2 regions of the Streptomyces sp. MNU89 genome follow, and region 2 is predicted to be linked to the other one. Evidence: riboswitches for the same ligand, from Rfam matches in the RefSeq annotation. Region 2 holds a riboswitch; the other holds the start of a gene.
What was found. Region 2 has a riboswitch for cobalamin ahead of E4N63_RS25670 (cobalamin biosynthesis protein). Riboswitches for the same ligand answer to the same signal wherever they lie in the genome.
Positions count from the first base shown of each region.

Region 1: another riboswitch for cobalamin. It lies ahead of E4N63_RS23605 (prenyltransferase/squalene oxidase repeat-containing protein); the one in region 2 lies ahead of E4N63_RS25670 (cobalamin biosynthesis protein).

Region 1 covers NZ_JAJKLL010000001.1:5,522,112-5,536,165, reverse strand. The annotation lists gene E4N63_RS23620 (ABC transporter ATP-binding protein) at 1-1,968, opposite strand, end outside; gene E4N63_RS23615 (SapB/AmfS family lanthipeptide) at 2,097-2,231, opposite strand; gene lanKC (class III lanthionine synthetase LanKC) at 2,228-4,960, opposite strand; cobalamin riboswitch at 5,345-5,506, shown strand; gene E4N63_RS23605 (prenyltransferase/squalene oxidase repeat-containing protein) at 5,672-6,949, shown strand; gene E4N63_RS23600 (SCO2322 family protein) at 7,195-7,881, shown strand; partial or broken gene E4N63_RS23595 (energy-coupling factor transporter transmembrane protein EcfT) at 8,065-9,177, shown strand; partial or broken gene E4N63_RS23590 (ABC transporter ATP-binding protein) at 9,615-11,305, shown strand; gene E4N63_RS23585 (ECF transporter S component) at 11,302-12,165, shown strand; gene E4N63_RS23580 (DUF6230 family protein) at 12,503-13,138, shown strand; gene E4N63_RS23575 (DUF6114 domain-containing protein) at 13,295-13,636, shown strand; gene E4N63_RS23570 (hypothetical protein) at 13,744-14,054, shown strand, end outside.
Region 2 covers NZ_JAJKLL010000001.1:6,007,530-6,021,583, forward strand. The annotation lists gene E4N63_RS25645 (cobalamin biosynthesis protein) at 1-54, opposite strand, end outside; partial or broken gene E4N63_RS25650 (cobyrinate a,c-diamide synthase) at 51-1,599, opposite strand; gene cobO (cob(I)yrinic acid a,c-diamide adenosyltransferase) at 1,658-2,254, opposite strand; gene E4N63_RS25660 (putative cobaltochelatase) at 2,254-4,497, opposite strand; gene E4N63_RS25665 (cobyric acid synthase) at 4,739-6,334, opposite strand; gene E4N63_RS25670 (cobalamin biosynthesis protein) at 6,331-7,254, opposite strand; cobalamin riboswitch at 7,571-7,698, opposite strand; gene E4N63_RS25675 (hypothetical protein) at 8,035-8,280, opposite strand; gene E4N63_RS25680 (inorganic phosphate transporter) at 8,306-9,580, opposite strand; gene E4N63_RS25685 (class II aldolase/adducin family protein) at 9,914-10,573, shown strand; gene E4N63_RS25690 (alpha/beta hydrolase) at 10,655-11,776, shown strand; partial or broken gene E4N63_RS25695 (hypothetical protein) at 12,119-13,486, shown strand; gene E4N63_RS25700 (VOC family protein) at 13,512-14,006, opposite strand.

The sequences.
Region 1 (14,054 bases), 490 kb from region 2:
GTCCGTGCCGGTGCCGGCGAAGACCGCGCGGTACGCGGGGCGTTCCCACAGGACCTCGTGCGGCCCCACGGCGCGGACGCGGCCGTTCTCCAGCCAGACCACCAGGTCGGCGCGGGCCGCCGAGGAGACCCGGTGGGCGATGAGCAGGCGGGTGCCGGCCCGTACGTCCCGGGTCAGGGCGCGGCCCACCTCCAGCTCGGTGACGCTGTCCAGGCTGGAGGTGGCGTCGTCCAGCACCAGCAGCCGGCCGGCGTGGGCGAACGCCCGTGCCAGTCCGAGGCGTTGGAGTTCGCCGCCGGAGAGCGGCGCGTCGGCGAGCCGGGTGGCGTAGCCGGCGGGCAGCAGGCGGATGAAGGAGTCCGCGCGCGCGGTGCGGGCGGCGGACCGTACGGTCTCCTCCGGGGGCTCGCCGGCGCCGAAGGCGATGGCCCCGCCCACGGTGCCGCCGAACAGCGCCGGGCGTTCGAAGGCGTAGCCGACCTCGCGGCGCAGCTCCGTCCGGTCGAGTTCGGGCAGCGGCACGCCGTCCAGCAGGACGGTGCCGCCGTCCGGATCCTCCAGCCGGCCGGCCACGGCGGCCAGGACCGACTTGCCGGCGCCGGAGCGCCCGACGACGGCGGCCGTGACGCCGCCGGGGACGGTGAGGTCGACGCCGTCCAGCACCCGGGCGCCGCCCCGGACGACGGTGACGCCGCGCAGTTCGAGCCGGCCGGGCCCGCCGGACGGCAGACGGCGGGTGCCGTGGCGCACGCGCGGCGCGGACAGCAGTTCGGCGGTGCGGCGGGCGGCGGCCCGGCCGCGCACCAGGGCGCTGAGCTGGCCGACGACGGCGCCGATCCCGGCGGCGAGTCCCGCGTAGCGGGAGGCGGCCAGGAGTTCCCCGATGCTGAGCTGCCCGGCTGCCAGCCGCACTCCGCCAACGGCCAGGACGGCGGTGGTCAGCAGCGGCACCAGGATGCCGCCCTGGGTGACGGCGCGGCCGTAGACCTGCCACATCCGGCGCCCCTGGGCGTCGAGTTCGGGGAGGGGCGCGAGCACCCGGTCCCGCTCACGGCGCGCCGTACCGGCGGCCGCGACGGTTCGCGCGCCGCCGAGTGCCTCCATCAGCCGGGCGGCGATGTCTCCCTGGATGCGCTGGTAGCGCGTCACGCTGTCGGAGGAGCTGCGGACGAAGACCCGCAGGAGCAGCAGGAGGACGGGCACCCCGGCGAGGAACACCGCGGCGGTCCAGACGTCGACGAGGACGAGGGCGACGATGCCGCCGACCGGTGTGAGGAGCGAGGCGGCGGAGGCGGCCGCGGTGGCGGGGACGGTGCCCGCCTCGGCCGCGTTGCCGGTCAGCCGGGTCACGACGTCGCCCGGGGTGAAGCGGGCGGCGCGGCGCGGGCCGACGGAGAGGAGGTGGGCGGTGCCGCGGTTGCGCAGCCAGGCCGTGGAGCGGGCGTTGGTGACGCCGGTGGCGTGGGCGGTGAGCGCGTCGAGCAGGACCTCGGCCGCGAGCAGCACGCCGCAGAGCGCCACCCACGGCCGGGCTCCGTCCCGCCTGGCGAGCAGCAGGTCGAGGGTGTGGCCGAGCACGGCGGGCAGCGCGATGGTCGCGGCGGCGGAGGCCGTGGTGGCGAGGAGGATCAGGACGGCCCGGCCGGTGCTGCGGCGCGCGGCGCCGACCAGCAGCCGGCGGGCGCCGGGGGCCGGGTCCGCGGGAGAGGCGCCGGTGGCGGCCGGAGGGGTGCGGGCCTCGTCGTGGCGGCGGGCGCCGGCGGTCCGGGCCCTGCCGTTGCGGGTCTTGCCGTTGCGGGCCTTCCCGGTGCGGGCCCTCTCGCGGGCTTCCGCGCCGCGTGGTTGCGCGCCGCGGTCTTCCGCACGGCGGGCTTCCCCGCCCGGGGTGACGGCCCGTGCGCCGGGGGAGCGGTCCCCGGCGTCCCGGGCTTCGGCGGAGGGGCCGGTGCCGGCCGGCTCGGTGGCCATGGGCTGCGGTGTCTCCCCTCCTCCGGTGACGCGCGGACGAAGGCGGCGCGTACGGTGAGCGTGCGGCCCCGGGCGGAATGCCGCCGCCCGGGACCGCGCTGAGCTGACCTGCCGACTAGCGGCTCAGATCAGTTGCAGGTGGTGACGCTCAGGGAGCTGTCGCCGCAGAGCAGCAGGGAGGCGCGGGAGCCGCCGCCCGTCGCCAGCTCGCCGGTGATCTCCTCGGCGGGGGTCTCCATGGTCTGCAGGTCGAGAAGGGTCATGACACTGTCCTTTCCTTGATGTCCGTGGGGACGGGATTTTTTTGGGTACGGCCTCCGGCGGAGACCGGCTCGTGGGGCCGCCCGGCGGGCGGCGGGAGGAAGGGCAGGTGCACGGGAGAGCCGTGCAGCGCGCTGCCCAGGGCGAGCAGGCACCCGGCGGTGCCTGTGCTGAGGTCCATGGAGAGGCGCATCATCTGCTCCCCGGGGAAGGCGAGTTCCCCGCGGAACGGGACGGCGCCCCAGGTGAGGGCGGTGATCTGGCGGCGCAGGGCGGTCTCGTCCGTGCCCGGGCCGCCGGTGGTGGTGCGGGCCAGGTGCAGGACCATGCCGGCCGCGCCCCGGAACAGCCCGGGCTGGGCGTAGAACTTGCCCTGGGCGGCCCGCACGATGTCGCGGCGCGCCCGGTCGAAGTCCTCGTCGTGACGGTGGGCCAGGTAGTCGTCGAGAACCATGCCGATGCCGACGCTGCCGGCGCCCAGGTAGGGCATGGTGCGCTTGCCCTCGTCGACCTGGAGCGCGCCGTCGGGACCCTTGACGCAGCGGGCGAGGTCGCGGCGCAGGGCCTCGGCCGCGAGGTCCAGCAGCGCGGGGTCCCAGGTGCGCTCGTACCGGCGGAGGAAGAGCAGGGCCTGGCCGGCGGCGCCGTGGAGGAGCCCGGCGCGCGGCACTCCGCCACCGGTCCGTCCGGTGCCGCCGCCGGTGCCGCCCTCGGTGCCGTCGGAGCGGGCGAACCGGTCCGCGACGATCCGGGTGCAGCGCGCGGCCGCGTCCTCCAGGGCGATCTCGCCCGTGCTCGCGCCCAGGGAGTCCAGGGCGAGGGCGATGCCGGCGAGTCCGCTGTGCAGGTCGGGCGCCATGCCGGACCAGTCCTCGGCGAGGGTGAGCCCGGCCAGTTCCAGGGCGCGTTCCCGGTGGCCGAGGCGGTCCAGGGTCCAGGCGATGCCGGCGAGTCCGTCGTAGAAGCCGAGGGGGGTGCCGGGGGCGGGGCGTTCGGAGCGGCGCAGCAGCCACTCCTCCGCCTCCGGATGCCGTCCGCCGCCGGTCTCGGCGAGGGCGTGCAGGACGCCGGCCGCGCCGTAGCCGTAGCAGAGGCCGCCGCCCGCCCGGAACTGGGCGATGTCGCCCGGGAAGTAGCGGTCGTGGCGGTCCGGGGTGGCCGAGGCGAGGATGGCGCGGACCATGGAGTCCCGGCTGTGCGGCCAGTCCGCGGGATCGACGGGCAGATACGGGGCCCGGGTGGCCGGGGCGCTGCCGGCCGCTTCGTCCGCTCCGGCCGCCGGCGGTTCGGCGGCTGGGTCGCGGAGGATCTCGGCGACCGCCTCGTCGAGGAAGTCGCGGGCCACCGGGAACTCCCGGGCGGCGATCTCCGCGAGATGCGCGGCCTTGCCGCGGTCGATGGCGAAGAGGCTCGTGAGCGGGAGGAAGAGGGCGATGCGCAGACAGGCGAGCGCATAGCGGTCGACGTCGAAGCCGCGGTGCCCGGCCGGGGCGACGAAGCCCGGATTGGCGACCACCTGGCGGCGGCCCTCGTCGATGTGCGCGGCGGCCTCGAAGTCGAGGAGGGCGACGGAGGATTCGTCCTCGGAGACCATGATGTTGAACAGATGCAGGTCGTTGAAGACGACGCCGCGGGCGTGGACCGCCTCCACGGCCTCGGTCACCATGCCGTGCATCCGTATCGCCCAGTCCGTGTATCCGGCGAGCGCCTCCGGTGAGGGGTCGGCCTCGATGAGCGGGTGCCGGCGGGCGAAGAAGGTGTTGAGCGGCTTGCCCTCCAGGAACTCCATCACCATGAAGTGGTGGTCGCCGAGGACGAAGGAGTCGCGCACCTCCGGGGTGTACGGCAGCCCCGACAGGCGTTCGAGGGCGGCGCGTTCGCGCTCCAGCCTGCTCACGGCGTCGGCTCCGTCGGCCGCGAGACCCGCGTGGGGCCGGGCCTCCTTGAGGACGACCTTCTCGCCGGTGCGGGTGTCCGTCCCGGCGTAGACACCGCCGCCGTTGGAGAAGTGCAGGGCCTTCTCGATGCGGTACGGGATGCCGGTGGTGCGGGTGGCCGTGCGGGCCTCGATGTGCGGGGTGAGGCAGGCCGGGGGCTCCACCCAGCCGGGTATGTGGAAGGCCGGGTCCCGGCGGTCGGGTACGAGCTTCCCCTCGGCGTTCTCCACGGCGGGGCGCAGGACGCCCTGCTCGTCGTAGCAGTGCCGTTCGGTGAAGCTGCCGTAGCGCACGTGGACCGGGCCGGCGCCCCAGCGCAGATCGCTGAGGATGTACGGGCCGGGCTCTCCGTCGAGGAGTTCGCCGAGCTCGCGGGCGATGGTCCCGAACTGCTCGTCGTTCTCCGGGTAGACGGTGATGAACTTGCCGCTGCCGCCCCGGTCCGCGTACTTGGCGTTGCGGGTGCGGAGGAGGTGCCGGCCCGGGATGAACTTGAAGGCCACCGACCGCGGCACGCAGTAGTCCCAGACCTGGGTGAGGATCTTCTCGGCGTTGTCGAGCGTGGCCGAGACGTGGATCTTCCAGCCCTGGGCGGGCAGCGAGGTGTCGAGCGGGCGGAAGGCGAGCCAGTCGCCGTTGCTGTGCCGCTGCCATCCCTCGGGAGCCTCGCGGCGGGCGTGCTCGTAGAGGGCGCCGGGCGCTCCGGGGGTGTCCTCGGTGCCGGCGGAGAGCCGGTGCGGGGCGTCGTAGAACGTGCGGTCCGCGTCGCAGTACACGGCGTACCCCAGGTCCATGACGCTCCTTCGTCCCGTCCGGTGGTGCGGGCCTCTCGGTGTGATTCGAGCTTGTCACCGGCGGGCGCCGGCGGAACAGTCACAGCTGTCACGACCCTGATGTGCGGAACGCACGAGTAAGTTACGGCAGTTCGAATGCCGCCGAACGGCCTCCTCTCGGCCCTCCACACGGCCTCTGACCTGGGTCAAACCGGTCATGCGCCCGGGGTGGCGCCCGCCCCGGACAGCCGCTTCCCCCCGTCCGGCACTCCCTTCCGGAGCGCTCCGCGCCCCTGCGGACGGGCCCGCCGCGGCCCGCCGGGACGCACGCCGCGACGCGGACCGGGAGACGGGCCGAGAGGCGTGCCGGGAGGCGGCCGGCGGGCTGGGCCGGACACCCGTTCGATGATCTTCTACCGGCCGGTTAGGGTGTCTTCCGACAACTTCATCCGTGCCCTGACAGGGGAAGACCGGTGCGAATCCGGCGCTGACCCGCAACCGTGAGTACACCCCGCGCCCCGCGCGGCCGTACGAGCCGGAGCACCTGTCCGGGCGCGAACAGGCTCCCGTCCGCCGGTGCGGCGCCCTCCGCGGCGCCCGGCCGCGGACGGCACCGTCGAGGTCTACGGAAGACGAGCCCGGTGTGCCCTCCGCGTGCGGTCCGCGCGGCCGGGGTCGGCCGTGCCCGGCTGCCCCCCGCCACGAGAACCGCCAACGGAAGGCACCGAAACCATGAACGTACGCCGCACCGCCGCGGCCCTGGCCGCGTCCGCCGTGCTGGGTGCGCTCGCCGCACCCGCCGCCTCGGCCGACACCGCCGCGCCGTCCTCCTCCCCCGCCCCGAAGCCGCCGTCCGGGCTGCACGGCACCAAGGACCCGTCCTACGACGGGGTGTGGCGGCAGTCCATAGCCCTGCTCGCCCAGGACACCGCGGGCGTCACCCCGGCCGCCCAAGCCGTGGACTGGCTCACCGGGCAGCAGTGCGCCTCCGGCGCGTTCGCCGCCTACCGCGCGGACGCCGGCGCCGAGTGCGACGCCAAGACGCCGGTGGACAGCAACGCCACCGCCGTCGCCGTCCAGGCGCTGGCGGCCCTCGGCGGGCACACCGGCGAGGTCCGCAAGGCCGTCGGCTGGCTGAAGTCCGTGCAGAACGAGGACGGCGGCTGGGGCTACCTCCCGGGAACCCCCAGCGACACCAACTCCACCTCGGTGGTCGTCGGCGCGCTGGCCGCGGCGGGCGAGAAGCCGGGAGCCACCCGGGCGGGCGGCAAGTCCCCGTACGACGCGCTCGCGGAGCTGCAGCTCGGCTGCGACGCCGACGCCGGTGACCGCGGCGCCTACGCCTTCCAGCCCGACAAGAAGGGCCGCCTCCTGGCCAACGCCGACGCCACGGTGGCCGGTGTCCTCGCCGGCCACGGCGAGGGCCTGGCCGTCAGCCCGGCCGCCGGGGACGGCGGCGAGGGCGGCGGCGCGCCCGAGCCGCTGGAGTGCGGCTCCGGCGCGGACGCCGGCCGCACGCCGGAGGAGGCCGCGTCCGGCGCCGCCGCGTACCTCACCGGGCTGCTGGAGAAGGACGGGCACCTCACCTCGCTCGCGCCCGGTGCCGACGAGCCGGTGCCGGACCACTCCAACACCGCCGAGGCCGTGATCGCCCTGGCGGCGGCCGGCCGGCCGGAGGCTGCCGAGGCGCCGCTGGCCTGGCTGGAGAAGAACTCCGCCGAGTGGGCCGCGGACAACCCGGCCGGTCTGGGCACCCTGGTCCTCGCCGCGCACGCCGCGGGCGGCGACCCGCGCTCCTTCGGCGGCACGGACCTGGTGAAGGAGCTCAACGCCACCGGGCCGGAGCCGGAGTCGGTGCCGGCGGCCGGCGCGGACGCCGGCGAGGAGGGCGAGAAGTCCGGGTCCGGCGACGTCTCCCTCCTCTGGTGGATCCTGGGCGCGGGCGTGCTCGCGGGCCTCGTCGCCGGCGCCGTCCTGATGCTCACCGCCGGCCGGAGGAAGCGGTCGTGAGCGGGCGGCCACGGCGGACCACCGGGCTCCGGGCGCCGGACGGCACGGACCGGTACGGCACCCGGCCGCGCCGGACGCGGCCGCTCGGCGCGGAGACGGACCGAGCGGAGCAGCCGCACGGTGGCGGCCCGGGTGGCACGCGGCGGGGCGGCGGCCGGCACGGCACGGCGCCGCGCGGCGGCGGCCGTCCCCGGGCCGGCGCCCGCCGGCGTCCGGCCGCGCGCCCCGGGGTGCGCGGGCCGGCCGTGCTGCTGCTCGTGGCCGCCGTCACCGCGCTCGGCGCGGGGCCGGCACAGGCCGAGGGGTACCGCTACTGGTCCTTCTGGCAGCGGGACGGCGGCAGTTGGAGCTACGCCACCGAGGGGCCGGCGACGGCCAGGCCCGCCGACGGCGATGTCGAGGGCTTCCGCTTCTCGGTGAGCGTCAACACCCAGGACGCCGCGAAACCGCGCGGCACCGCCGGCTTCGACGAGATCTGCGCGGGCATCCCCGCCGAGGACGGCCGCAAGCGGGTCGCGCTCCTGCTGGACTTCGGTACCGCCGAGGACGCGCCGGACGGCGAACGGCCCCCGGAACCTCGCACGGAGTGCGCGTCCGTGCCGGAGGACGCGACCAGCGGTGAGGCCCTGGCCGCCGTCGCGAAGCCGCTCCGCTACAACACCTCCGCGCTGCTGTGCGCGATCGCGGGCTACCCGGAGCGCGGCTGCGGCGAACAGGTGTCCGGGGACGCGGGTGCCGCGGACGGCGGCGCGGACCCGTCCGGCGGAAGCGGTTCCGACGGCTCGGATGACGGCCGCTCCGGTGACGACCGTGCCGGTGAGCCGGCCGGCGGGGACGGCGGCGGCTCGTCGACCGGTCTCTACGCGGGTGCCGCCGCAGTCGCCGTCCTCGCCGCGGGCGCCGCCTGGCAGGCCCGCCGACGCCGCGGATGAGCACCGGCGCCCCCGGGACGCCCCGTCCCGGCCCTCTCGACAGCGCCCGGCCCGCGGCGGGCCGCGGTGCCGCTCCCCGCGCCCGCGACGGCCGCCGTACCCCGGTCCCGGCGGCCGGAGCGGGGCACGAACGGCGCGGTCCGGCGGCCGGGCGCGGAGGAGACGGGCGCGGGTCCGTCCGCGGTGGCGCGGCTCCGCGGGCGTCTCGCGTCCCGTGCGCCCGAGGCCTCGCGCGGCAACGCCCTGCACGCCGGGGCCTGGTGGCTGTGGGCCCTGGGTCTGGCCACCGCCGCGTCCCGGACCACCAATCCGCTGCTGCTGGCCCTGCTCGCCACCGTCGCCGGCTACGTCGTCGCCGCGCGGCGCACCGACGCCCCCTGGGCGCGCAGCTACAGCGCGTTCCTCAAGCTCGGCCTGGTGGTGATCGCCATCCGGCTGGTCTTCTCGGTCTTCCTCGGCTCGCCGATCCCCGGCAGCCAGGTGCTCTTCACCCTGCCCGAGGTGCCGCTGCCGGAGTGGGCGCGCGGGGTGCGGATCGGCGGCCGGGTCACCGCCGAGGGGCTCGCCTTCGCCTTCTACGACGGCCTCAAGCTGGCCGTGCTCCTGGCCTGCGTCGGCGCGGCGAACGCGCTGGCGAACCCGGCGCGGCTGCTGAAGTCGCTGCCGGGCGCGCTGTACGAGGCGGGCGTCGCCGTCGTCGTCGCCATGACCTTCGCCCCCAACCTGGTCGCCGACGTGGTGCGGCTGCGCGCCGCACGCAGGCTGCGCGGGCGCGCCGACCGGGGCGTCGGGGCGATCCTCCAGATCGCGCTGCCGGTGCTGGAGGGAGCGCTGGAGCGGTCCGTCGCACTGGCGGCCGCGATGGACGCGCGCGGCTACGGCCGCACCGCCCGCGTCCCGGCCGCCGTACGGCACACCACGACGGTGCTGACCCTCGGCGGACTTCTCGGCGTCTGCGCCGGCACCTACGGTCTGCTGGCCGCGGAGGGCGCGGGGTTCGGCCTGCCCGTCCTGCTGCTGGGGCTGTCCGCCGCGCTGGCCGGGCTGTGGCTGGGCGGCCGCCGCTCGGTGCGCAGCCGCTACCGGCCGGACCGCTGGGGCCCGCGCTCCTGGCTGGTCGCCGGGTCCGGGGCGGCGGTGGCCGCGGTGATGATCTGGTCCGCCTCCGCCGGCCGGGCGGACCTGCACCCGTCGGTCGTCCCGCTGACGGCACCGGCCCTCCCCCTGTGGCCCGCGGCCGGTGTCCTGCTCGGGCTGCTCCCGGCCGTGGCCGCCCCGGCGCCCGCGTCCCGGACCCACCGCGGCGGGCCGGGCGAATCCGGGCCGTTCGGTGCCGTCTCCGCGTCGGGGGGCGCGGAGGCGGGCGAGCGGTCCGAGCGGGCCCGCGGGCCCGGGGCCCCGGACCCGGACGCCGTTCCGGACGGGGCCGTCGCCGCCTGGCGCCTCCGCCCGGGCCGGACCGGCCCGGAGCACGGCCCGGCGGACGGAGCCGCGCCGCCGGATTCCGGCACCCCGGACGGGACTCCCGGTGCCGCCCCGGGCCCTTGCGCGCCGGGCGCTCCGTCGGCCTCGTCCACCCCGCAGGGCTCCGGGTGGCGCTCCGGGGGCGGCGGTGAAGCCGGCGGCGGGTCCCCCGGGCCTTCCGCCGCCCCGGTCCGCCCGGACCGGACGAGCCCGCCGCACCGCGCGGAGCGCCGCCGCACCGCGTCCACCGTCCCACCGGAGGAGACACCGTGATCCGGTTCGACGACGTGTCGGTCCGCTACGAAGGCGCAGCCGCCGCCGGACCGGCGCTCACCGATGTGGATCTGACGGTCCCCGAGGGCGAGTTGTGCCTTCTCGTCGGCCCCTCCGGTGTCGGCAAGTCGACACTGCTGGGCACGGTCAGCGGTCTCGTCCCGCACTTCACCGGCGGCACCCTGCGCGGCCGGGTCACGGTCGCGGGCCGCGACACCCGCACCCACAGGCCGCGCGAGCTGGCGGATGTCGTCGGCACCGTCGGCCAGGACCCGCTCGCCCACTTCGTCACCGACACCGTCGAGGACGAACTGGCGTACGGCATGGAGTCCCTGGGCCTGGCCCCGGCCGTGATGCGCCGCCGCGTCGAGGAGACCCTCGACCTGCTCGGCCTCGCCGCGCTCCGCGACCGTCCCATCGCCACCCTGTCCGGCGGCCAGCAGCAGCGGGTCGCGATCGGGTCCGTCCTGACCCCGCATCCGCGGGTGCTCGTGCTGGACGAGCCGACCTCCGCTCTCGACCCGGCCGCCGCCGAGGAGGTGCTCGCGGTCCTCCAGCGGCTGGTGCACGACCTGGGCACGACGGTGCTGATGGCCGAGCACCGGCTGGAGCGGGTCGTGCACTACGCGGACCAGGTCGTCCTGCTGCCCGCGCCCGGCGCGGCCCCGGTGACGGGCCGTCCGGCGGAGATCATGGCCGTGTCCCCGGTGACGCCGCCGGTCGTCGCCCTGGGGCGGCTCGCCGGCTGGTCTCCGCTGCCGCTGTCGGTACGGGACGCGCGGCGGACCGCCGGACCGCTGCGGGAACGGCTGGCAGGGCTCACCCCGTCCCCGCACCCGGTTCCCGCCCGCACCCGGCCGCCGCCGAGTCCGCCGTGGAGGCCGCCCCCGCCACCGAGCTGTCCCGGCTGTCGGTGCGGCGCGGCCGCACCGAGGTGCTGCGCCGGATCGGGCTGACCGTGCGGCCCGGGGAGACGGTGGCCCTCATGGGCCGCAACGGCGCGGGCAAGTCGACCCTGCTCAACACCCTCGCCGGGCTGCACCGCCCGGCGGGCGGCACGGCCCTCGCCGGCGGCGTCGTCCCGCACCGCACGTCCCCGCGCGACCTGATCCGCCGGGTCGGGCTCGTACCGCAGGAGCCGCGGGACCTTCTCTACGCCGACACCGTCGCGGCGGAGTGCGCGGCGGCGGACGGGGACGCGGACGCCGAGCCGGGCAGCTGCCGGGCCCTGGTCACCGCCCTGCTGCCGGACGTCTCCGACACCACCCATCCGCGCGACCTCTCCGAAGGGCAGCGGCTGGCGCTCGCGCTGGCCGTCGTGCTGACGGCACGCCCGCCGCTGCTGCTGCTCGACGAGCCGACCCGCGGCCTCGACTACGCCGCCAAGTCCCGGCTGGTGGAGATCCTGCGCGGACTGACGGCGGAGGGGCACGCCGTCCTGCTGGCGACCCATGACGTGGAGCTCGTCGCCGAACTGGCGCACCGAGTGGTGATCCTGGCGGACGGCGAGGTGGTCGCGGACGGTCCGACCGCCGAGGTCGTCACCGCCTCCCCGGCCTTCTCCCCGCAGGTGTCCAAGATTCTGGCGCCGCAGCCCTGGCTGACCGTCTCCCAGGTGCGGAACGCCCTGGCCGCCCCGGACGGCCCGGATGATCCGGACAACCCCCGGACGGAGGACGCCCGATGACCCCGGAGCGCCCGCCGGCCCGGGAGCGGCCGGCGGCCCGGGAGCGGCCGGCGGCCGGCCGGGTGCGGGCGGTACGTCTCGGCCCGCGCTCGGTCGCGGCGCTCGTGCTCGTCAGCGCGATCGGGGTGATGGCCTTCGGCTGGCCGCTGCTCGCCGACTCCGCGTCCGGGCTGGCGCACTCGGGCGACGCGCCGTGGCTGTTCGCGGCGCTGCTGCCGCTGCTGGTGGCCGTCGTGGTGGCGACCGTCGCCGACACCGGGCTGGACGCCAAGGCCATCGCGATGCTGGGTGTGCTCGCGGCGGCCGGCGCGGCGCTGCGGCCGCTGGGCGCGGGCACCGCCGGGCTGGAGCCGATGTTCTTCCTGATGGTGCTGAGCGGCCGGGTGCTCGGCCCGGGCTTCGGCTTCGTGCTCGGCGCGGTGACGATGTTCGCCTCGGCCCTGCTGACCGGCGGGGTGGGGCCCTGGATGCCGTTCCAGATGCTGTCGATGGGCTGGGTGGCGATGGGCGCCGGGCTGCTGCCGGGGGCGGAACGACTGCGCGGCCGGGCGGAGCGGTGGCTGCTGGCCGCGTACGGCGGGGCCGCGGCCGTCCTCTACGGCACGGTGATGAACCTTCAGGGCTGGCCGTACATCGGCGGGCTGGGGACGGGCATCTCCTTCGTCCCGGGCGACCCGGTGCACGAGAACCTCGTCCGCTTCGCCGCGTACTGCCTGGCGACCTCCCTCGGCTGGGACCTTCCCCGGGCCGCGCTGACCGTGGTGCTGACCCTCACCCTCGGCTCCACCGTCCTGGCGGCCCTGCGCCGCGCCACCCGCCGGGCGGCCTTCGAGGCCCCGGTGGCGTTCGAACGGCCCTGAGCCAGGGCCGGGGCGGCACTCGCCGGCGGCCGGTACCGGAGCAGGGGCGCCGGGCCGGCCGACCCTCGCGGCCCGCGGCGCGCAGCCGCGCCCCTCAGCCGGCCGCGACGGGTGCGCTCCACGCCTCCGGGCCGGGCTCCGGGAATCCGGCTGCGCCGCGGTCTTGCCAAGGTTACTGGCGAGTCATACCCTCGGTAACCCACGACTTGGCATGCACTCAACACTGCACCCATGCGCCCCTTCGCACCGCGCACAGAGCCGCACCACCTCCCCCACACGCACCGCTGACGCGCGGTCCGAGGCGCTGACCCCGTTCCCACCGACGGAGGGACAGACCATGGAAAACGTTCGGAGCAGGGACGACGCGGACGGATACGAGACCGGCCGCGTCGGACTGCGGAGATTCGCGTTACTCGCGGTCCCGGGATTCGCGGCCACCGCGGCGCTCGCCGTCGCGCTGGCCAACGGGGCGCTCGCCGCCTCGTTCGCCGTCTCCGGCCAGGAGTTCAAGGTCTCCGCCGACGAACTCACCGGGGACGGCTTCGTCCAGTACGGCAGTTTCGACACCAACGTCCGGGACGAACTGCTGCCCGTGGCCGTGACCGGCCTGCGGAAGGCGGAGATGACCAATCTCTGCCAGTCCGTCGTCACCAGCCTGCCGGTCGTCGGCGACATCTCGCTCAAGCTCTCGGCGGGCACCGGGAAGAAAAAGGTCGAGGCCACCGACCTGATGCTGGACGCCACCCAGCTCGCGGGCAACGCCTCCTTCACCAACATCGAGATCGGCCGGGACGCCTCCACCCTCGACAAGGGGCCGGACGGCGCCCAGGGCATGCAGGACCTCTTCTCGCAGCAGGCCGACGACATCCGGATGACGAATCTGCGCCAGACCGCATGGGCCACCACCGCCGGCACCTTCAAACTCGCCGGGCTGCACATGAAGATCCACAAGGGCCGGACGGAGTGCTTCTGACGTGCCCGGCCGCGCCCCTCCGAACCAGCCCGCCCCGCAGCCTCCCCGGCACCCCGCGGCCGCCGGTACGGAGGTGACCGGCGGCTCCCGGGCACCCGGCCCGGTGTACGGGCCCGCTGGCGGCGGTGGCGGCGGAGCCGTCCCTTCTGGGGCGGCCTGCTGACCGTCCTCGCCGGTCTGGAGATCAGCCTCATCCCGCTCGCCCCCGTCGAGATGATGCTGCATCAGGGGATCGCGGGCCTGCCCTCCGTCCTGCTCGCCCTCATCATGATCGTGATGGGGCTGAGCGCCTGGTTCGCCCCCCACTACCGCGGCCTCGCGGGCGTCGTCACCGTCCTGCTCGCCGCCGCCGCACTGGTGATGTCCAACCTCGGTGGCTTCTTCATCGGCACCGTGCTGGGCATCGTCGGCGGCTCCATGATCTTCGCCTGGCGGCCCGTGCCGCGGCAGGCGAAGGGGGACGCGGCCGGAGAACGGCCGCCACCCCGGCGCCGGTAAAGGGCCCGAACCGCCCGCCGGCTCCGGGAGCCGAGCCCTCCCGGGCCCGTCCCCGCACGACCCCTCACCCCGGAAACACCCCAACCCTCACAAGGAGAACCCCCACCATGACGCGAGCCTTAGCCCTGCGCGCCCTCGTCGCCTGCGGCACCGGAGCCGCCACGGCCGCCGCCCTGGCGCTCACCGGCGCCGCCTCCGCCACCGCCGCCCCGGCCGACTCCACCGCGGCCGGGCCGACCACCGTCTCCCCCGCCGGACACCAGTTCGCCGCCACTCTCAACGGATCGGCGACCTTCAAGGCCGGCGCGGTGACCGTCACCTGCACCGTCTCCAGCTCCGCGCCCGCCGCGGACGGCACCTCCGACGCCAACCAGGTCCCGGACGCCCCCGGCAACACCAACGCCGAGGGCCCGGTCGA
Region 2 (14,054 bases):
CGCGAGCACGGGGCCCCGGCCGGCCTCTCGGCCGTGCCCGCTCATCCCGCTCATCCCGCGCACCATTCGACGAATCTGCGGGCCGTGCCCGGGGCGCCCGCCCAGTGCAGATGGACGTAGGAGGCGTGGACACCCCGCCGGACGAAGCCCTCGACGCGGCGCGACGGCCGGTGCAGCCCCCAGGCCGGCGCGGCGCCCGCGCCCGGCTCGATCACCGTGCGGTGGAACTCGTGGCCCCGGAGCCTCGCCCCCACGGGGGCCAGCGGGCTGTCCGAGAGCGCCACGGCCTCGCGGTAGCCGAGCGTCAGCCGCTCCGTCATCCGCGCCTCCGCGTCCAGGACCCCGCACATCGGCCTGCCGTCCAGCGACCGGGCGAGGTACAGCAGGCCCGCGCACTCCGCCGCCACCGGGGCGCCCCGGGCGGCGAGCGCCGCGACGGCCTCGCGCAGCGGCTCGTTCGCCGACAGCTCGGGCGCGTACATCTCGGGGAAGCCGCCGCCGACGACGAGTCCGGCGGTGCCGGGCGGCAGCTTCTCGTCGTGCAGCGGGTCGAAGGTGACGACATCGGCGCCGGCCGCCGTGAGCAGTTCGGCGTGCTCGGTGTACGAGAAGGTGAAGGCCGGACCGCCCGCGACGGCGACCACCGGGCGCCCGGGCCGGTCCCTCCGGTCCCGCCACGCCCCGGCCCCGTGCCCGGACGCGCCCCGCGCCGGGGCCGCCGGGCGGTGCGCGCTCCGGCTCTCCGGCGCCGCGGCCGCCACCACCGGGGAGGCGCGGGGACCGGGGAAGCCGGGGCGGCCCCGGAGCTCGGGGCGCCAGGCCGGCCCGGGCACCCGTCACCGGGGTTCCCCCCGCCGGGGCCGCCCCCGCCAGGGCTTCCCGGGCCGGGTCCCAGACCGGTCCGGGGAGGGGCGGGGCGCTGCGCGCCAGGGCGTACAGGGCGTCCAGATCGCAGCCCGCCCGCACCCGGGCCGCCAGCGCCGCCACCGAGGCGACCGCCTCGGCCCGCCGCTCGGCGGCCGGCACCAGACCCAGATGGCGCGAGGGCGTCCCGGCGTCCGGTGAACGGCGCAGCGCGCCCAGGACCGGCACCCCGGACTCGTCCAGGGCCTCCCGCAGCAGCTCCTCGTGCCGCTCGGAGCCGAGCTTGTTGAGGATGACCCCGGCCAGGCGCACCTCCGGGTCCCAGGAGGCGAATCCGTGTACCAGGGCCGCCACCGAACGGGACTGCGAGGAGGCGTCCACGACCAGCACCACGGGGGCCCGGAGCACCTTCGCCACCTGCGCGGTCGACGCCAGCTCGCCCTGTCCGGCGGCGCCGTCGTAGAGGCCCATCACGCCCTCGACGACGGCCAGGTCGGCGCCGGCCGCGCCGTGCAGGAAGAGCGGGGCGATCCGCTCCGGGCCGCACAGATAGGCGTCCAGGTTGCGTCCGGGGCGGCCGGCGGCGAGCGCGTGGTAGCCGGGGTCGATGTAGTCCGGGCCGACCTTGTGCGGGGAGACGGCGAGGCCGCGCCCGGCGTAGGCGGCGATCAGACCGGTGGCCACGGTCGTCTTGCCGCTGCCCGAGGCGGGCGCGGCGATCACCAGACGCGGCACCGTGTGCGGGGCCGCCGCGGACGGGGCTCCGGCGGGCGGGGCCGCGGCGGGCGGGTGCTCACCACTCGATGCCCCGCTGGCCCTTCTGGCCCGCGTCCATCGGGTGCTTCACCTTCGTCATCTCGGTGACCAGGTCGGCCGCGTCCAGCAGCTCCGGTGGCGCGTTGCGGCCGGTGATCACGACGTGCTGGGTGCCCGGCCGGGCGCGGAGCACCGCGACGACCTCGGCGGTGTCGATCCAGCCCCAGTGGAGCGGGTAGGCGAACTCGTCCAGCACGTACAGGCGGTGGGTCTCGGCCGCGAGGTCCCGCTTGACCTGCTCCCAGCCCTCCCGGGCCGCCTCCTCGCTCGACTCCATGTCCCGCTGGGTCCAGGACCAGCCCTCGCCCATCTTGTGCCAGACGACGGCGCCGCCCTCGCCCGAGGCGCCCAGGACGCGCAGCGCGCGCTCCTCGCCGACCCGCCACTTCGCGGACTTCACGAACTGGAACACCCCGACCGGCCAGCCCTGGTTCCAGGCCCGCAGCGCCATGCCGAAGGCGGCCGTGGACTTCCCCTTGCCGGGGCCCGTGTGCACCATCAGCAGCGGCCGGTTGCGGCGCTGACGGGTCGTCAGTCCGTCGTCCGGCACCGTGCTCGGTTTTCCCTGCGGCATTACGCGGCCCTCCCGGTCGTGTTCGTCGTCCCCGTCGTTCCCGTCGTCTTTGCCGCCGCCGGTCCGGGCCTCTGCCCGGTGGGCTGCGCGGACGGTGCGCGCCGCGTGCCCCGGACGCCGCGGACCAGCCCGGCCACGCTGTCCGCGCGCAGCTCCTCCAGGGTCACGGCCTCGGCGCCCAGCCGGCGGGCCAGCTCCCCGGCCAGCCCCAGCCGTACCGGCCCCGACTCGCAGTCCACGACCACCGACGCCGTGCCCTCGGCGGCCAGCAGGTGCGCGGCCCGCGCCACCGGCGTGAACGGATCCGCCGCGCGCCCGGCGCGTGCCCCGTCGCCCGTACCGCCGCGCCCGCCGGTCCCGGCGCTCCGTGCGGCGGTCGCCCGGCCGTCGGTGACGACCACCAGCAGCGGCCGCCGGGACGCGTCCCGCAGCCGCTCCACCCGCAGCACCTCGCGCGCCCGCAGCAGCCCGGCGGCCAGCGGGGTGCGGCCGCCCGTCGGCAGTGACTCCAGCCGCGCCGCCGCCGCGTCCACGGAGGACGTCGGCGGCAGCACCAGTTCCGCGCCCGTGCCCCGGAAGGTGACCAGCCCGACCTTGTCGCGCCGCTGGTACGCGTCCAGCAGCAGCGACAGCACCGCGCCCTTGACGGCGCTCATCCGCCGCCGCGCCGCCATCGACCCGGAGGCGTCGACGAGGAACAGCACGAGATTGCCCTCGCGTCCCTCGCGCACCGCCTCCCGCAGATCGTCGCGGCGCACGACCAGACCGCTGCCGGCCCGGCCCCGCGCGCGCTGGTACGGGGCGGCGGCCCGGACGGTCGCCGCCAGATGGAGCTTCGTCAGGGCGCCCCGCGGCCGTCGCGCGCCGGTGGTGCGCCCGTGCCGGGTGCGGGCGCGCGAGCGGCGCCCGGCAGCCCCCTCGCCCAGGCCCGGCACGCTCAGCACCCGGGTGCGGAACGGATCGGCGGCTCCCACCGCGCGCTGCTCGGGGCCGTCCCCGCCGGTGACCGGCCGGTCCTCCCCGGCGGGCTCGTCCCCCGCCGCGGCGGACGGCTCGCCCGCCGGCTCCCCCGCACCGTCCAGGCGGCCGCCGGGGCTCTCCGCGGCGCCCCCGTCCTCCGGGCCGCCGGGGCTCTGCTCCGGTGCGGTGTCCCCGCCCGGCGCGCTCCCGTCGTCCGTGGTGCCGCTGTCTCCGCCGTCCCCGCCCCCGGAACCGTCCGGTCCGTCACCCGGGTCGTCCGGGCCGCCGGGGCCGGGGTCCGGTTCGTCGTCGCCGAACTCCTCCAGCGTCCGGTCCAGCTTCTCCTCGTCCAGGCCCGGCGCGTCGAACGGATTGCGGCGCCGGCGGTGCGGGAGCGCCAGCAGCGCCGCCTGCCGTACGTCCTCCTCGCGCACGTCCGTGCGACCGGCCCAGGCGGCGAGCGCCGTCGCCGTACGGGCCATCACGATGTCCGCGCGCATCCCGTCCACCTCGAACGCGGCGCAGACGGCGGCGATCCGGCGCAGTGACCGGTCGTCCAGCACGACCGACGGCAACAGCGCGCGCGCCGCCGCGATCCGCGCCCGCAGCGCCGACTCCTCGGCCGCCCAGCGGGCCGCGAAGCCGGCCGGGTCGTCGTCGTGGGCGAGCCGCCGCCGGACGACCTCCACCCGCAGCTCCGGCTCGCGCGAGGCGGAGACCTCGACCGTCAGCCCGAACCGGTCGAGCAACTGCGGCCGCAGTTCGCCCTCTTCCGGGTTCATCGTGCCGACCAGCAGGAAACGCGAGGCGTGCCGTACGGAGACCCCCTCGCGCTCCACATAGGAGGCGCCCATGGCGGCGGCGTCCAGCAGCAGGTCCACCAGATGGTCGTGGAGCAGATTGACCTCGTCGACGTAGAGCACGCCGCGGTGGGCCTCCGCGAGCAGCCCCGGCTCGAACGCCTTCTTCCCCTCCGACAGGGCGCGTTCGATGTCGAGCGCGCCGGCGAGGCGGTCCTCCGAGGCGCCGACCGGCAGTTCGACCATCCGGGCCGGCCGCTCCGTCCCCGGCCCCGCGGGGTGCGGGCCGTCGGGGCAGGCGCCGTCCGGTGCCTGCGGATCGCAGGAGAAGCGGCAGCCCGGCACCACGGCGACCGGCGGCAGCAGCGCCGACAGCGCGCGCACGGCGGTCGACTTGGCGGTGCCCTTCTCCCCGCGGACGAGCACCCCGCCCACGGCGGGGGACACCGCGTTCAGCAGCAGGCCCAACCGCAGGTCGTCCATGCCGACGATCGCGGTGAACGGGTAGTGCGGATCGGGGGAGCGGGACACGGCGCCGGCCGTGCCGCTCGTGACGGCGGCGCTCGTGACGGTGTCGTTCATGCGGTGCCCTCCGGTGGAACCCTCGGAAATCGGTCAGGTGTCCGCCTCCGCGGCCCGGACGGCCGGGGCGGTACTCGGCGGGACGGCGCGCCGGACCGCACGCTCACGGCAGGCGCGCCCGGCGGCGTACGGACAGCCGCGCTCACGGCGCGCCCGGCGGTACGAACGGCAGGTCCGGCGGCGCTCCCTCCTCGATCAGCCGCAGCAGCGCCCCGGTGTCGGCGTGCTCCTCGATCAGATCCCCCAGCCGGTCGAGCTGCTCCTCGCGCAGCTCCCCGAAAGCCGTGTCCGGCGCCGGGACGAAGCGGCGCCCGGCGTCCCGCGCCACCCGGCGCAGGAACGCCCGCCGGAAGGCGTCGCTCTCCAGTGAGCCGTGCCAGTGCGTGCCCCAGACGGAGCCCGCCCGGCAGCCGTCCAGGGCCCGGCCCCGGCCGTCGGTCATGAACGGCTCGGCGGAGTCCGCCACGTCGGACACGCCGTGGTGGATCTCGTAGCCCGCCACCGGCTCGCCCAGGGCCTCGCCCGCCGGCCGTGCCAGGGTCTTCTCCACCGCGAAGCGCACCCGCAGCGGCAGCAGTCCGAGCCCGTCCACCGCCCCGGCCCGCGACTCGACCTCGTCCTCGATGCGCTCGCCCAGCATCTGGTAGCCGCCGCAGATCCCGAGCACCGGCCGCCCCTCCGCCGCCCGGCGCGCGACGGCCTCGGCGAGCCCCCGTTCGCGCAGCCAGGCCAGCGCCCGCACGGTGCCGCGGGTGCCCGGGAGGACGACGAGATCGGCGTCGGCCAGCTCCTCCGGCCGGTCGGCGAAGCGCACCAGGACGCCGGGTTCGGCGGCCAGCGCGTCGACGTCCGTGAAGTTGGACATCAGCGGCACGGCCGCCACGGCGATCCGCAGCACCTCCTCGCCGCACGGCGGCCCGGCGGCGGACTCGCGCACCGCGCCGCGCAGCGAGAGCCGCAGCCCGTCCTCCTCGTCGATGCCCAGGCCGTGCGCGTACGGCAGGACGCCCAGCACCTGCCGCCCCGTCAGCCCGCGCAGCATGTCCAGCCCCGGCTCCAGCAGTGACGCGTCACCGCGGAACTTGTTCACCACATAGCCCGCGACCAGCGCCTGGTCGGCGCGGCTCAGCAGGGCGGTGGTGCCGAAGAAGGACGCGAACACCCCGCCCCGGTCGATGTCGCCGACCACCACGGCCGGCAGTCCGGCCGCCCGCGCGAGCCCCATGTTGACGATGTCGTGCCGGCGCAGATTGATCTCCGCCGGGCTGCCCGCGCCCTCGCAGATCACCGCGTCGTACCGGGCGCGCAGCCGCTCGTAGCAGTCGAGGACGACGGGGAGCAGCGCCTCCCGGCGGTTCGCGCTCGGGGCGCCCCCGGTCCCCGGGCCGGCCGCGAAGTAGCCCCGGGCGCTCAGCTCGCCGGCCGGTTTGCCGAGCACCACGACCTGGCTGCTGCGATCGCCGCCGGGCTTGAGCAGCACCGGGTTCATCAGCGCCGACGGCTCCACCCACGCCGCCTGCGCCTGCATGGCCTGCGCGCGGCCGATCTCGGCCCCCTCGGGCGTCACGAACGAGTTCAGCGACATGTTCTGCGCCTTGAACGGGGCCACGGAGACGCCCTTGCGGGCCAGCCACCGGCAGATCCCGGCGGTGACGACGCTCTTGCCGGCGTCGGAGGTGGTCCCCGCGACGAGCAGGCCGCCGCCGGTCCGGGCGGTGCCGCCGTGGGTGCCGGTCATCCCCGCCCCTCTCCGGCGGGCGGCCGGGAGACGGCCGTCGCGCCCCGGAGCGCCCCGTACGCCAGCCGTCCGCCGGCGCACACCACCAGCGCCAGCGCGCCGACCCGGCGCGAGAGGCGCACCGCACGCTCGATGTCGCGCGGCTCCACCGGGCGGTTGCCGGCCCCCAGCACGGGCCGGTGTTCGACCCGGCCGCCGTACGCCAGCGTGCCGCCCAGCCGTACGCCGAGGGCCCCCGCGAACGCCGCCTCCACCGGACCGGCGTTGGGGCTCGGGTGGCGCCGGGCGTCGGACCGGAGCACCCGCAGGGCACCCTGCGGGTCCGGGCCGGCGAGCACGGCCAGCGCGGCGGTGAGCCGGGACCCGGGGAAGCCCGCCACGTCGTCCAGCCGGGCCGGGGCCCAGCCGAACCGGCGCAGTCGCGGCGACTTGTGGCCGGCCATCGCGTCGAGGGTGTTGACCGCGCGGAAGCCGGCCAGGCCGGGCACCCCGGCGGCGGCACCCCACACCAGCGCCCCGACGACCGCGTCTGAGGTGTTCTCCGCGACGGACTCCACGACCGCGCGGGCGATCTGCTGTGCGTCCAGCGACCGCGGGTCCCGCCCGCAGAGACCCGGCAGCCGTTCGCGCGCCCGTGCCAGGTCACCGGCCTCCAGCGCGGCGCCGACGGCCCGCGCCTCACGGCCGAGCGACGTACCGCCCAGCACGGCCCAGGTGACGGCGGCGGTCAGCGCTCCGGAGGCGGCGGGGGAGCGGCGTACGGCGTGGGAGAGGCCGGCGGCCGCGGCCACCGTGCCGCCGGCGCACAGGGCGGTGTACAGCGCCCCGGCGCCCCGGTGGTCGCGCCACAGCAGCCGCTCGGCGGCCGTCGCGGCCCGCCCGAACGCGGCGACGGGGTGGCCGCGCCGGGGATCGGCCAGAAGGAGGTCGGCGAGGAAGCCGAGCGCCGTACCGGCGGCGAGGACGGCGTCCGCGGAGCGGGGAGAGCGGGTGTCGGGGCGCGGGTGTCCGGGGCGCGGAGGCCCCGGCGGCGTCTTCGGCACGCATCGGCTCAGACCGCCGTCACGCCTCGGAGGGGGACGGGGCGGCGGGGCCGCCGGGAGCGGAGGGAGGGTGCCCGCCCGCGGGCCGTTCGGCCACGGGGCGTTCGACGGCAGGGCGTACTGCGGCGGCAGCCGGGCATCGCGTTTGTCCTCACTCAGGGTCCGCGCCCTGGTTCGACGTGACCGGCGGTGAGAGTCTCCTGGCTCCCGGATCGGCGCGGGCCCCGGTCTTCCCGCCCGTCGGAACGGGCCGTGACGTGGGTGGGGTGCGCTCCCCGGTGACAGTGGCGGGACCGCGCCGGATTCGCACCGGCTTCCTCTCCTGCCGCCGTTTGGCCCCGGCAGTCCACCACGCCCGGGAACGCCCGTCAACTCGCCCTTGACCTGCGGGGGATCAGTGTGCGGAGTGCCACACCGGGGCGCGCGGTGCGTACGCCGTCCGGTGCCGGGACGGGAGGGGCGCACGGGACGGGGCGAGCCGGGCGGGAGAGGGACGGGGGCGGGCGGCCGCGGACGGGCAGGGCGGGGCGGGCGGAAGGGGCGCGGGCAGGGCCCGCCACCCGGCAGCACGCGTCACGCGCTGTCCGGGCGGCGGGCCCGGGTGCCGCTGTACCGCCGCCCGTTCGACGCGGGCGGTGCGGGCGGTGCGGGAGACCGTCAGGCGACGATCAGATAGATCCCGTACGCCACGACCGCCGCGGAGACCGCGAAGCACACCGTGGCGAGGGTGCGCGCCAGGGCGGTCGGCGCCTCGGTGACCGTGGCGCCCTCCGCGCCGTCCGCCTGCGGGTGCCGCCGGGCGGAGGTGCCGACGATGCCCAGGGTGAAGACGCCGACGATGGCGACGGTCGCCACGAGGCTGACCACGGAGACCTGGCCGAGTGCTGCCCAGTCGATGTTCATACGGTTCTTCCTTCTACCTGAGCCGTCAGACGACGGTGGCCTTGGACGCCGCGGACTGGGACGCCGGGGACGCGGAGCGCGGGGAACCGGCCTCGCCGTCGTGGGCGGCCGCCTCCAGCACGGAGTCGGTGGGCGGCGGGGAGAGGGAGGCGACGACGTCGGCGACGATGTCCTCGTGCTCCGGATCGGCGTGCGGGGCGGGAACGTCGTTCACATTGCTGTGGTCGACCTTCTCCTGGCGCGACTTCACCCAGATCCACGCGCTGCCCGCGACGGCCATGACGGCGACCGCGGTGACGCCCCAGGTGCCGCGCCCGGCCAGCAGGGCGGCCAGCCCGGCGACGAGGCCGGCGGCCGGCAGGGTCAGGCCCCAGGCGACGAACATGCGGGTCGCGGTCGACCAGCGCACCACGCCGCCCTTGCGGCCCAGGCCGGAGCCCATGATCGCGCCGGAGGACACCTGCGTGGTGGAGAGGCCGAAGCCCAGGTGGGAGGAGGCGAGGATGACGGTCGCGGCGCCGGTCTGGGCGGAGAAGCCCTGCGGCGGCTGGATGTCGGTGAGGCCCCGGCCCATGGTGCGGATGATGCGCCAGCCGCCGAGGTACGTGCCGAGGGCGATGGCGACACCGGCCGAGGTGATGACCCAGAACGGCGGACCGGCGTCGGGCGCGAGCACACCGCCGGTGATGAGCGCGAGGGTCATCACACCCATGGTCTTCTGGGCGTCGTTGGTGCCGTGGGCGAGGGAGACCAGGGCGGCCGAGGCGATCTGCCCGGAGCGGTAGCCCTTGGCGGTGTCCCGCTCGTCGCGTCCGCGGGTGAGCCGGTAGGTGAGCCGGGTGGCGGCCATCGCCGCGAGTCCCGCGACGATCGGCGCGGCCAGGGCAGGCAGCAGCACCTTCGAGAGGACGACGTCGAGGTGGATGGCCCCGATGCCGGCGGAGAAGAGGGTGGCGCCGATCAGACCGCCGTAGAGGGCGTGCGACGAGCTGGAGGGGAGGCCCACCAGCCAGGTCAGCAGATTCCACATGATCGCGCCGACGAGCCCGGCGAAGATCACTTCTGGGCGGATACCACTCTCGTCGACGATGCCGCCGGAGATGGTCTTGGCGACCTCCACGGACAGGAACGCGCCGACGAGGTTGAGGACCGCCGACATCGCCACTGCTGTCCTGGGCTTCAGGGCCCCGGTGGAGATGGTCGTGGCCATCGCGTTGGCGGTGTCGTGGAAGCCGTTCGTGAAGTCGAACACCAAGGCCGTGATGATCACGATCCCGATGAGAAGCGTGATGTGTTCCATTCACCCAGGCAATCGTTTCGGGGGCCGGTTACACAGCGAAGGTAGGGACGTCCGGTGAACGGAAGGTGAATTGGAGTGGGCTTCCAGGTGCGATTGCGGGCCGCCATCCGGGGGTGGCGGCAAGGTCCCATTTCCCTCAAGAGGCACCATACCGGGCGGATTGGCCGCTCCGAGGCGTCCGGAGACTGAATACACACCGGACCAAAGGTGAACAGCTCTCCCGGCGGAAACCGCGGAAGGGGGAGTTCCGTCACGGCCGAGGCGGGCCGCCGGCTCCCGCCCCCGGCCCGCCGGCCCCCTCTCTGACAGGATCGGCCACCGGAGGTGAGGGCAGTGACGGAACCGCTCCCGCAGGAGCTCGCCGGCGCCTGGGCCGATCTGGTGGCCACGGCCCGGCGCACCACCGACGAGGGGCTGGTCGCCGGCACCTCCGGCAACGTCTCGGTACGCGTCGGCGACACGGTCCTCGTCACGCCCAGCGGGGTGCCGTACCACCGGCTCGGCCCCGCGGACGCGGTCGGCGTGGACCTCGGCGGACGGCGCCTCCTCGGCGCACTGCGGCCCACCAGCGAACTGCCGATGCACCTCGCGGTCTACCGGGCCACCGGCGCCCGCGCCATCGTGCACACCCACGCCGTGCACGCCACGGCCGTCTCCACGCTCGTCACCGAGCTCCCCCTCGTCCACTACATGGCCGCCGCGCTCGGCGGCCCCGTCCGCGTCGCCCCGTACGCGCTCTACGGCAGCGAGGAGCTGGCCCGCCACACCCTGGACGCCCTCCGCGACCGCACCGGATGCCTGCTGCGGAACCACGGCACGCTCACCTACGGCGCCACGCTCGACCAGGCGTACGACCGGACCGCGCAGCTGGAGTGGATGTGCCGGGTCTGGCTGGCCGCCCGGTCCGTGCCCGGCCTCAGCCCCGCCCTGCTCTCCCGGGAGGAGCTGGCCGAGGCCGCCGGGAAACTCCGCGACTACGGCCCGCGCCCCTGACGGCCCGCCGCGCCCCCGGCCGGATCACCCCGGGCAGGCCGGCACTGGCCGCCCGGCCGTATCCCGAGCACACTGGGACCGATGCGACCTCGTACAGCGGCGGCCCTCGCCGCCACAACCGTTCTCGGCGCCGGTACGGCCGCGGTGGCCGCCGGACGGTACGCCGGCGACGCGGCCCTGTCCCCGTCCCGGCCGCTGCCGAGCGACCCCCGGCTCACCGTCCACGCCACCACCGCCGACACGGTGACCCTCACCCGCAGCCTGGCCTCGCTGCGGCCCGGCACCTACGGACTGACCGGCGGCGGCGTGCACGCCGTCATCGGCGACGTGGCCGAGGACACCGACTGCCCGCCCGACTCGGTGGTGCGCCGCCTGGTGCGGGTGGAGCGCGGCGGCCTCCGGCGCGGTGCCAAGGTGCGCTTCACCCCGCAGGTCCACACCGGCAACCCCGGTGAGGCGCACGGCCTGGAGTACGAGGACGTGGAGGTGCCCGGCGAACTGGGCCCGCTGCCCGCCTGGCTGGTGCCCGGCACCCGCTCGACCTGGGTCGTCACCGCACACGGCCTCGGCACCACCCGGGAACACCCCATGGTCGTCATGCCGTTCCTCTCCGGCCTCGGCATCCCCGTGCTCGACCTCTCCTACCGGGGCGACCCGGGCGCGCCCCGCGACCCGGACGGCACCGGGCACCTCGGCGACACCGAGTGGCGCGACCTGGACGCCGCCGTCCGCTTCGCCGTGCACCGGGGCGCCGAGCGGGTCGTGCTGCACGGCTGGTCCACCGGAGGCAGCATGGCCGTGCACACCGTGGCCAACTCGGCGCTGCGGGACCGGATCAGCGGCCTGGTGCTCGACTCGCCCGTGCTCGACTGGCACTCCACGGTCCGCGCCCTCGCCGCCGCCCACGGCACCCCCAGGGCGCTGCTGCCGCTGGCCGTACGGGCCGCGGAGGGCAGGGCGGGGCTCGGCGCGGAGAGCCTGGCGGAGGCTTCGGCGCCGTCCCGGGTCTCCGTTCCCACCCTGATCCTGCACGGCCCGGACGACCGGCTGGCCCCCTGGGACCGCTCGCAGCTCCTCGCCGAGCGCCGCCCGGATCTCGTCACCCTCCACGCGGTGCCGGAGGCCCCGCACGCCGCGATGTGGAACGCCGGCCCGGCCGGCTACGAGGAGGCCCTGCGCCGCTTCCTGACCGCGCTGCTGTAGCCGGCCCGGGGCGGGCGAGCGGCGGCCGGAGCTCCGGGCACGGGGGCCGGGGGAGCGGCCCGAAACGCCGTCACGCGGTGCGCGGCGTCCCCGCGTACCGGCCCCGGCACGGGCCGGGAACCCTTTCGCGGCCCGTGCCGGGCCGGCCCGGGGGAGCGTTCCGAACCCGCTGCGTCCTGGGCGCCACACCCTCCGATTGGGCTTTCGGGCCGTCACCCGGGACACTGCTGCCGTGACGTCCCGTACTCCGCGCGACTCCCGGCTCCATCTTGTCCCGAAACGACCGACGACCGCCGCCAGGCGGGCGGTGACCACCCGTCGTAAACGGCAGGGCCCCCCGGCCTGGGGGCCACCGCTCCCCGCCCGCCCGCGGGCACACCCGCCCCGCCGAACTGGCGCGCCACGCGCGGGAGATCCTCGCCGGAGCGGTGCGGATCGCCCGCTGGGCCGACGCCGAGCGGGGCCGCGGCGCCCGGCCCGGGCCCGGCGGTACGGGAGTGCTCTCCGGTGAGTCCGCCGAACGGGCCGCCGCCGCTCTCGGGCTGGCACCGCACCGGGTCCGTGCCGACTGGGACCGGGCGCGGCTCGCCGGGCTCGTCGAACTCCACGGCGACGTGGCCCGCCCCGGCTGGCGCCTCCACGCCTGGGACCGCGACGACACCGCCGCGCTGCGCGGCTGGGTCGCCCTGCTCGACGCCTGGTCGATAGCCCATCCCGCCCCGTCCGCCTTCGCTCCCACCGTCGTCGCGGAAGTCGTGGAGGCCGTCCCGCAGCTGCTCTCCGTCCTCCAGCTGTCGGCCGGTCCCGTGCCCCTCGGCACGCTCGGGGACATCCTCGAACAGCGTGTCGCCGAACTCCGGACGGAACGCTGCGAGGTCCCCGGCGCCGGCAACGGCACCCCGCCCCGGCCACCGCCCCGCCGAGCGCACCGGGACCGCCGGTGACCGGCCCGGGGAGAGACCGGCCGGGGACGGCCCCGCGGGCGGTCCGCCCCCGGCACCTCTGCTGGACTGGGCGCTGGACGGCCTGGTCTCCGTCGGCGCGCTGACCCGGGAGGACGGCCAGGCCATGCTGACCCCGCTCGGCAACTGGGCGGTCTGGGTCAAGCTCGAACAGATCTGCGTGGCCGCCCAGAGCCCGGCCGGCAACATCGAACAGTCCGCCGCCGACATGCTCCGCGGCTGCGCCAACCTCACCCCCGGCCCGGCTCGCGCGGAGTACCGCGCCTGGCTCGCGGCCCGTCCCGTCGGCAGCGCCGTCGAGGAACTGCTGGAGGCGGCCCGCGGCGAGGACGCCCTGCTGCGCGGCCTCGCCTTCGAGGCGCTGAGGGTCGTCGGCGCCCCCGCCGAGCCGGCCGTGCGGGCGGTGACCGGCGAGCCGTATCTGCGCCCGTACGCCCTGCTGTGGCTGGCCGAACAGGAGGGCGGCGACCCCGAGGACTCCCCGGACGTGCTCACCCGCGAGGAGGCGACCTGGCTCTGGGTGGACACCGCCGCCGCGGTGGCCGACCACGGCGAGGGCCAGCTGCTGGTGCACCACCTGGAGTCGGCGGTGCAGGAGACCGTGCCCGCCCTGCTCAGGGAGGTGCGCTCGGTCGGCCATCCGCGCACGGTCCAGGTCCTGGTCGCCCTGGCCGCGGCCCACCCGGACCCGGCCCTGGCCAAGGCCGTCCGCCGGGCGGCCTTCCAGGTGCACACGGGCGGCGCGTAGCACCGGGGCGCACCCCCCCCGGGCATCAGCCCGGGGGCATCGTGCTGGGGGCGTAGTCGCCGAAGCTCCACACATGGCCCCCGGTGTCCCGGGCCGTGTACGTCCGGGCGCCGTAGGGCTCGTCGGCCGGGGCGGTGAGGATCTCCGCGCCGTGGGCCACCGCGCGGCGGTGGTGCGCGTCGACGTCGGCCACCCGTACGTAGACACCCGCCGGACCGCCGTCCGCCGGGGCGTCGGTGAGCGCCCCCTTCTCCGCCGTGCTGCCGAGCATCACCACCCCGTTGCCGTACGACAGCTCGGCGTGGACGACCGTGCCGGTCTCCTCGTCCTCGTACACCGCGACCTCGGTGAAGCCGAAGGCCCCGGTGAGCTGCCGGAGAGCCGCGTGCGCGTCCTCGTAGCGCAGGGTCGGGCAGATGCTGGGATGGGCGCTGGCCCCGGCACCCGCACCGGCGCCCCCGCCGCCACGGGCATCCGCGCCGGCGCCGTCACGGCCCGCTCGGGCCGGGCTGTCCGTCATGGCCGTCACTCCTCACCGGATCGGCTCCGTACGGGCGGCGGGCGGTAC